DNA from 2 places in the Kosakonia cowanii JCM 10956 genome. Region 2 is predicted to be linked to the other one. Evidence: predicted binding sites of a transcription regulator. Region 2 holds the regulator's gene; the other holds the start of a gene.
The links. Region 2 encodes CRP, which controls carbon source genes, mostly activating them, when cyclic AMP is high. Its sites were predicted from a motif close to ATGTGANNNNNNTCACAT; they were not measured.

Region 1 (4,462 bases), 1.2 Mb from region 2:
ACTTTAGCGAAGGCGGCTGCTGCACCCAGCGTTTAAACTCCTGCGGCGGCAGCGCTTTCGCAAAGTGCCACCCCTGGCAAAACTGCACGCCGCGCTTAAGCAGCCAGGCGACCTGCTCTGCCGTCTCCACCCCTTCCGCAATGATCTTCAGCCGCAAGCTCTGCGCCATATCAATAATATGTTCCGCAATTAAGTGGCTGGTGCTGTTAGTGGAGAGCGTGTCGATAAAGGATTTGTCGATCTTCAGGATATCGACGTTCAGCGAGTAGAGGTTGTGCAGGTTGGAGTAGCCGGTGCCGAAATCATCGATCGCCACTTCATACCCCGCCTGGCGAAACGCCTGGATCACCGGCGTGGTTTTTGGCACATCGATAAAGCCACGCTCGGTCACTTCAATTTTGATCTGCTCGGCGCGCACCGCATAGTCGCGCGCTTTGTTGGCAATCAGCGAAATTAAGCGCGACGAGTGGAAGTCAGAGGCCGACAGGTTGATGGAAATATAGAGATTCGGCACCACCGCCAGAAAATCCCCTAAATCATTGAATACCTCATCGACGACATAATCCGTCACGCGCTCAATCATGCCCTCTTTTTCCGCCAGCGGAATAAACTCCGTCGGGCTCATCACCTGACCGTTAAAACCCGGCCAGCGCAATAGCGCCTCGGCGCCAACGCAGGTACCGTTTTTAATATCAATAATAGGTTGGTAATGAAGGCGAAGCTGACGACGGGTTAAAGCGCGGTGGAGCCTGCGGCGTGGGGAGGTAATTTCCCGCCGTGTTCGCGTCCAGATAAAAAAGATCAGCGCACTACAGACCATCCCTAACGGCAGCGTAAAGACCGCCTGCCGGTAAAGGGAGTGGAAATAGTTTTCGCGCGACGTCGAAACAATAATGGCGATAGGCCGTGAGGGTGCATACGCAATGGTATAGAAGCGATCGCCCAGTAAGAAAGAGCTATCCTGGCGGTGGATTAGCGATGCAAAGGTCTTCAGGCGCGCGTTCTTACTGAGCGAGAAAAAGCCGCCGGAGCGCGTATCGTAAACGCCATACGCTAAACGCGGATCGTCTGATGTCACATCGCTATAGGTCAGCGGGTTAATCACCGCGACATAATTTCCCCGCTGCACGTAGACCATTTTATAGCCAGCATAAAAAGGGGTGTCGCGATAGTAATAGAGCGCCGTGCCATGCTTCCCTTCATAATCCGCTGGTGAAATAGCATACGATTGCGCGGGGGTAACGGCGCTGGAACATAAAAAGTGGTTGCCCTGGGCATAAATAAGATCGGCGACATACTGGCTGCCATGAACAATATTAAGCATCACGTCGCGATGTTGCGGCGTACACGGCGTGCCGCGATAGTTTTCTGCCGCGCGGCGTACGCTATCTGCCTGCTGGATAACAAGATCGGTTTTATTCAGCGCCTGGCGGGCAAATGCGCGCAGGTGCGTGCGCGTCTCTTTTACGGCATGGATATGCGCAACCCATAGCGAGATCATTACCGGGATAAGAACCACCAGTATCATTCCGCTAATTCTGAGCATTTTATGAGGCACACTGAGCTTCATGTCCGCCGAAATCCATGCATTTTATGTGCCTTTTATATTGTTGGGCAGGAGGCTTTTAGAAACAGGTGATTACGTTGCATCAAACCCTGATCATTAGCAACTGACTTTTCTCTTCCGGATCCTGATATTTAACGATGCTGAGAATATTCCACCGTAAGGCAAACTAAAAGTGTGCCCCTGGTTTTATATTTAACTAAATATTTCGTCCTGCCGTTCCCTAAGGCGAAACGACCGGGAATAAGAGGGAGTGACCATATAGGTAATAGAGTGCCGACATTGGCTATTTTTCACTCAAATATCCGGCTAAAAGTAGCCATAGCATAAACCGGTGCTTAATAGTTAAGTCATAATGTACTCACGCTTAATAATATAAGCAGGCTTAATTATCTGGCGAAAAACAGGGCAATTTATAAGGTGGCGCGTTTCCACAATCAGAACATCCTCATGACCACGGTTATCGCGATTTTGTCGTTTTATTGCTGCGCTTATGTAAAATTTATTTTTTATTTCCCGGCAAGAGTAAGTTAAATAAAAATATTCAATGTGCGCGATCTCACCCGGCGACGATAATGTTGCGACCCGCTTTTTGCCGACTTAAAAAACTAAAAAAGCTCTCTTTTTGTACTGGTGAATAAAACAGCAAATGTGATAGAGTTCACAAATTCCGTGTATGCGGAACCCCACTTTTACATTGTTGTGTTAACCCGACGGACAACTGCTTTCGCGCGCTGCGCAGGCCTTTGCTCGCCAGGTGTTTGATTCTCCTGAGGATAGTAAGATGGCAACCCTTACCACCAGCGTGGTGCTGTTCCGCTGGCAGTTATTGAGCGCACTTTTAATGTTTATGGCCAGTACGCTGAACATTCGTTTTCGCCGTTCAGATTACTTTGGGCTTGCGGTGATCAGCAGCGGCATGGGGCTGGCAGCCGCCTGCTGGTTTGCCACCGGCCTGCTTGGCCTGTCGGTGATGGATTTCGCCAAAATCTGGCAACACTTTGCGTCGGTGTGGGAAGAGATGACCCGCAACGCACCGCCAGAGTGGCCGATGGTGATGACCTGATAAGCAGCCGGCCCGGATGATCCCCCCAGCAAAGCGCTATTTCCCCAGCTTTGACAGCATCTCCGGGCGCATAAATTTCTGAATAACCAGCATAAAGAGCACCGACGGCACTAACAGGATCAGCGCGGTAATCGACGAGATCTGATAATTCCCGGACATGCTGGCGGTATAGAGCAGGATCGGCAAGGTGGTGATATCCGGCGCGCCGACAAAAAAGGTGGCGGTGAACTCATCCAGCGACTCCAGAAAGACGAAGATACTCGCCGCAATCAACCCTGGCGCCGCCTGCGGCAGAGTAATGTGGAAAAAGGTATAGAGCGGCCCGGCACCCAGATTGCGCGATGCCCTCGCCAGCAGCGGATCGAGTGACGAAAACGCCGCAACGCTGATCCAGATTGAGTAGATCAACCCATGCACGCTGTGCACCAGCACCACCCCGGCAATCGTGCCGTTTAATCCCCACTGATAAAAAAGCCGCGCCACATTCATATAGACCGTTAAATTCGGAAAGGCCTGCGGAATCAAAAAGAGCAGCATAAAGAAGGCGCGCCACGGCATTCCTCGCTGCGCAAGCGCGTAACCCGCCGGCACCGAAATCAGCAGACAGACCAGCACCGACAGCAGCGCAATCAGCACGCTTACCCCCAGTGAACCGGAGATGTCGCTATAGGGGCTAAATACCTGGTTCCAGTACTTCAGACCCCACTGGCTCGGCAGCGCATGGGGGAAAAACCAGCTCTCCGCCACCGTCCAGATCAGTAAATTAAGCAGCGGGCCAAACAGCGCCAGCACCAGGAAGGTGAGCAGCAGCGTTTGTAAAAGAAAGCTGCCGCGAATTTTTTGCCGTAACCTGTTCATGCCTGCTCCCCTTTTGCCCGCAGCGTATGGCGTAAATAGAACCACGACAGCGCGGCGCAAATCAGATAAGAGATCACGCCCATCGCGTTGGCGACCGGGTAATCACCGTACGAGTTGACGCGAAAAGCCATATCCACCGTCATCATGGTCGGCGTGCCGGTGCCAATCATCAACGGTACCGAAAGTACCGACATCATCGTCACGGTCGAGAGCACCATCGCCACGCCGATAGTCGGTAAAACCTGCGGCAAAATAATGTCCAACAGGATACGAACGCGCGACGCGCCGAGGTTTTGAGCTGCCAGAATATGGCTGCGATCGACCGCCGCCATCGCCCCGCAAATCAGCAGGGTTGAGAAGGCCATCTGTTTCCAGACGAAAGTAATAATGATCCCGCTCCAGCCGAGCAGCGAGGTGGTCTCTGTCGGCGTTAACAGCCCGGCGGCCACCAGCGCATTGTTCATCAGACCGTTTTTCGCCAGAAAGGTACGCATCATCTGCGCCGTAACGATAAAGGGAATAAAGAGCGGCAGGCGGTAGAGAAAAGCGAGCGCCCGGACAATACCCTGCCAGGGTGAGAGCACGATGATGGCGGAAATCGTTATCGACAGCAGTGCGAGGATCGCCAGCGACACCAGCACAATGATCACCGTAAACAGGATATCGCTGGAGTAGAGCGAGAACATCTTCGCAAAGTGCGCCAGCGTTAACGCATGGGTCTCGTCGGTAAAAGCCGAGATCAGCGAATAGCCGAGCGGCCAGAGAAACAAAACCGCGATGGTCAGCGTTGCCGGGCCAACCAGCAAAAGGGATTTCATCGTATGTCGCATGGTAAACCTGAATAGTCACAAAAACGCCCGGATCGGCGATCCGGGCATGGGGTTAATCAGTTCGATACCTGACGCTCGTAGCCCTCTTTGATATCGGTAAAGTACTGATTAATGGGGAAGCTTTTACCGTAGCGGCTCAGCGTT
Region 2 (4,462 bases):
CTTTGTCTTGCGCGAAGGCACCGATTATGGTGAACATGAGCGTTCGCTTGAACAAAAGGTCGCCGACGTAAAACGGCAATTGCAGCGCGGCGAGGCCGTTCTGGTATGGTCAGAACTGCACGAAACGGTGAATATTATGCCGCGCGGACAGTTCCACGAATAACCGGACGCCGGGCGGCTTTGATACTGAACAACAGCTTTTCTTCAGGGAGTTGCTATGTCCGCCAAACATCCGGTCATCGCCGTCACTGGCTCCAGCGGCGCGGGAACCACCACCACCAGCCTCGCCTTCCGTAAGATTTTCGCCCAGCTCAACATGCATGCGGCGGAGGTGGAAGGCGACAGCTTCCATCGTTATACCCGTCCGGAAATGGATATGGCGATCCGCAAAGCCCGCGATCTCGGGCGGCATATCAGCTACTTTGGCCCGGAAGCGAACGATTTCGGCCTGCTGGAGCAGACCTTCAGCGAGTATGGCCAGAGCGGCCAGGGCCAGGCGCGCAAATATCTCCACACCTATGATGAAGCCGTGCCGTGGAATCAGGTGCCAGGAACTTTTACCCCCTGGCAACCACTGCCGGAACCAACCGATGTGTTGTTCTACGAAGGGCTGCACGGCGGAGTGGTGACGCCGCAGCATGATGTGGCGCGCCACGTTGATCTGCTGGTGGGCGTGGTGCCTATCGTTAACCTGGAGTGGATCCAGAAGATGATCCGCGACACCAGCGAGCGCGGCCACTCCCGGGAAGCGGTGATGGATTCGGTGGTGCGCTCAATGGAAGATTACATCAACTACATCACGCCGCAGTTTTCCCGCACCCATCTCAACTTCCAGCGCGTTCCCACTGTCGATACCTCAAACCCCTTCGCCGCCAAAGGCATTCCTTCTCTGGATGAGAGCTTTGTGGTCATTCACTTCCGCAATCTGGAGGGGATCGATTATCCGTGGCTGCTGGCAATGTTGCAGGGATCGTTTATCTCACATATGGATACGCTGGTGGTGCCGGGCGGCAAAATGGGGCTGGCGATGGAGCTGATTATGACGCCGCTGGTGCAGCGGCTGATGGAAGGCAAAAAGATTAAATAACCCGGCGGAAAGCGCCGCCGGGCGGGCTAATCAGGCCTCGATCACCTCGAAGGAGTGGGTAATCTTGACCGCTTTTTCCAGCATCAGCGCCACGGAGCAGTACTTCTCAGCCGAGAGATCGACCGCGCGGGAGACGGCAGCGTCTTTCAGTGCTTTGCCAGTAACGATGAAGTGCAGGTTGATATGGGTAAAGTAGCGCGGCGCTTCTTCCCGGCGCTCGGAGGTCAGCTTCACTTCGCAGTCGGTCACGTCATGACGCCCTTTTTGCAGGATCGACACCACGTCGATGGCGCTGCACCCACCGGCGGCCATTAAGACCATCTCCATCGGGCTGGGAGCTTTGTCCCCGGAGTTGCCATCCATCAGGATTTGGTGGCCGGAAGCGGACTCACCAAGGAACGTTAACCCTTCAACCCATTTCACTCGTGCCTGCATGTTCATCACTCCGGTATGGCAAATTTTTTCACAGATTACGCGTACATAACAAAACGCGCAACGGAAGGCGACCTGCGTCATGCTGAAGCGAGACACCAGGAGACAGGCGCCAAAAGCTATGCTAAAACAGTCTACATGCTACAGAGAAACATTGACGTTACGAATGTACGCAAGGGATATCATACATTAGAGACCGCAGATGTCGCTGACGGTCCACTTCCCGGGATTTGGGAAGCTTTGATTGCAACCCCAGAAGCTGAATGATTCACGCCGTTTCTGGAGCCAGCTTATAACAGAGGATAATCGCGCATGGTGCTTGGCAAACCGCAAACAGACCCGACTCTCGAATGGTTCTTGTCTCATTGCCATATTCATAAGTACCCGTCGAAGAGCACGCTGATTCACCAGGGTGAAAAAGCGGAAACGCTGTATTACATCGTTAAAGGCTCAGTGGCAGTGCTCATCAAGGATGAAGAGGGTAAAGAGATGATCCTCTCTTACCTCAACCAGGGCGATTTTATTGGTGAACTGGGCCTGTTTGAAGAAGGTCAGGAGCGTAGCGCCTGGGTTCGCGCCAAGACCGCCTGTGAAGTGGCGGAGATCTCCTACAAAAAATTCCGTCAGCTTATCCAGGTGAATCCGGATATTCTGATGCGCCTCTCCTCGCAGATGGCGCGCCGCCTGCAGGTGACCTCGGAGAAAGTCGGCAACCTGGCGTTCCTCGACGTGACCGGCCGTATTGCTCAGACTCTGCTGAACCTGGCGAAACAGCCGGACGCGATGACCCACCCGGACGGTATGCAAATTAAAATTACCCGTCAGGAGATCGGTCAGATCGTCGGTTGCTCCCGCGAAACGGTTGGCCGCATTCTGAAAATGCTCGAAGATCAAAACCTGATCTCTGCCCACGGTAAAACTATCGTCGTCTACGGTACGCGTTAATCTGCAAAATGGCGCATCGCTTATGCGGTGCGCCGTTTTTGTTTTCCCATGTGGCGCAGGCTGATTTATCACCCCGAAATCAACTACGCACTGCGACAAACGCTGGTGTTATGCCTGCCTGTGGCGGTTGGGCTGCTGCTCGGCCATCTGCAACAGGGTCTACTCTTCTCGCTGGTTCCCGCCTGCTGCAATATCGCGGGCCTCGATACCCCGCATAAACGCTTCTTCAAACGCCTGATTATCGGCGGCTCGCTGTTTGCCGGCTGTAGCCTGGCGGTGCAGCTTCTGCTGGCGGAAAATCTTCCCCTGCCGGTGATCATGACAGTGTTAACCCTGCTGCTCGGCGTAACGGGCGAAATCAGCACGCTGCATGGTCGCCTGCTGCCGGCCTCGCTGATCGCCGCCATCTTTACCCTCAGCCTCGCCGGGAACATGCCGGTGTGGGAGCCGCTGCTGATCTACACCCTCGGTACCTTGTGGTACGGGCTGTTTAACTGGTTCTGGTTCTGGCTGTGGCGCGAACAGCCGCTGCGTGAATCTCTCAGCTTGCTCTACCGACAACTGGCGGACTATTGCGAAGCGAAATATAGCCTGTTAACCCAGCACATCGATCCGGAAACCGCGCTGCCGCCGCTGCTCGACCGCCAGCAGAAAGCGGTGGATCTGATTAGCCAGTGTTACCAGCAGTTGCATATGCTGGCGGCCAATCAGAACAACGATTACAAGCGCCTGCTGCGCGTCTTTCAGGTCGCGCTGGATCTGCAGGAGCATATCTCTGTCAGCCTGCATCAGCCGGAAAAGGTGCAGAAGCTTGTCGAGCGAACCCATGCCGAGCAGGTGATTCGCTGGAATGCGCAAACCGTCGCGGCTCGTCTGCGCGTGCTGGCAGATGACATTCTCTATCACCGCTACCCGACCCGCTTCACCATGGAGAAGCAGGTCGGTGCGCTGGAAAAAATTGCCCGTCAGCATCCTGATAATCCGGTTGGGCAGTTTTGCGCCTGGCACTTTAGCCGCATCGCCCGCGTGCTGCGCACCCAGCGCCCGCTCTATATTCGCGATTTGATGGAGGATAAGCAGGAGCGCCTGCCGCTGATCCCGGCGCTAAAAAGCTATCTGTCACTGAAATCGGCCGCTCTGCGCAATGCGGCGCGCATCAGCGTGATGCTCAGTATCGCCAGCCTGATGGGCAGCGCATTAAATCTGCCGAAACCTTACTGGATCATGATGACGGTGATGGTGGTGACGCAGAACGGTTATGGCGCGACCCGCGTACGCATTGTGAACCGTGCCGCCGGTACGCTGGCGGGGCTGGTGGTGGCGGGTATGACGCTGCACTTTCATGTGCCGCTCGGGTTTACGCTGGCAGCGATGCTGATGATCACCCTAAGTAGCTATTTGATTATCCGCAAAAGCTACGGCTGGGCGACGGTCGGTTTCACGATTACAGCGGTCTATACCTTGCAAATCCTGACGCTCAATGGCGACCAGTTTATTCTCGCCCGGCTTGTCGATACGCTGATTGGCTGCCTGATTGCCTTCGGCGGGATGGTGTGGCTGTGGCCGCAGTGGCAGAGCGGCCTGCTGCGCCAGAATGCGCACGATGCGCTGGAGGCCTATCAGGATGCGATTCGCCTGATCCTCAGCAACAACCCGGAAGCGACGCCGCTAGCCTGGCAGCGTATGCGGGTTAACCAGGCGCATAACGCCCTGTTCAACTCCCTCAACCAGGCGATGCAGGAGCCCGGCTTTAATAGCCGCTATCTGAGCGATATGAAGCTGTGGGTGACGCATAGCCAGTTTATTGTCGAACATATCAACGCCATGACGACGCTGGCGCGGGAGCACACCATGCTGACACCGGATCTGGCGCAGCGCTATCTTGAGTCGTGCGAAATTGCGCTGCAACGTTGTCAGCAGCGGCTGGAGTATGACGGGCCAGGGGAATCAGGCGAGGTAAATGTTATGGAGGCGCCGGAGACGCTGACCCACGGTCCA

Region 1: the regulator CRP is predicted to act here: its motif matches at 2,214-2,231, upstream of BWI95_RS03895 (YjcB family protein).

What each region holds. Positions count from the first base shown of each region.
Region 1 covers NZ_CP019445.1:843,896-848,357, forward strand. Annotated here, with positions in the region: gene BWI95_RS03890 (EAL domain-containing protein) at 1-1,570, opposite strand, end outside; gene BWI95_RS03895 (YjcB family protein) at 2,349-2,630, shown strand; gene BWI95_RS03900 (ABC transporter permease) at 2,667-3,488, opposite strand; gene BWI95_RS03905 (ABC transporter permease) at 3,485-4,318, opposite strand; gene BWI95_RS03910 (ABC transporter substrate-binding protein) at 4,375-4,462, opposite strand, start outside.
Region 2 covers NZ_CP019445.1:2,082,881-2,087,342, reverse strand. Annotated here, with positions in the region: gene BWI95_RS09670 (YheU family protein) at 1-163, shown strand, start outside; gene BWI95_RS09665 (phosphoribulokinase) at 218-1,087, shown strand; gene BWI95_RS09660 (OsmC family protein) at 1,118-1,522, opposite strand; gene crp (cAMP-activated global transcriptional regulator CRP) at 1,832-2,464, shown strand; gene BWI95_RS09650 (YccS/YhfK family putative transporter) at 2,513-4,462, shown strand, end outside.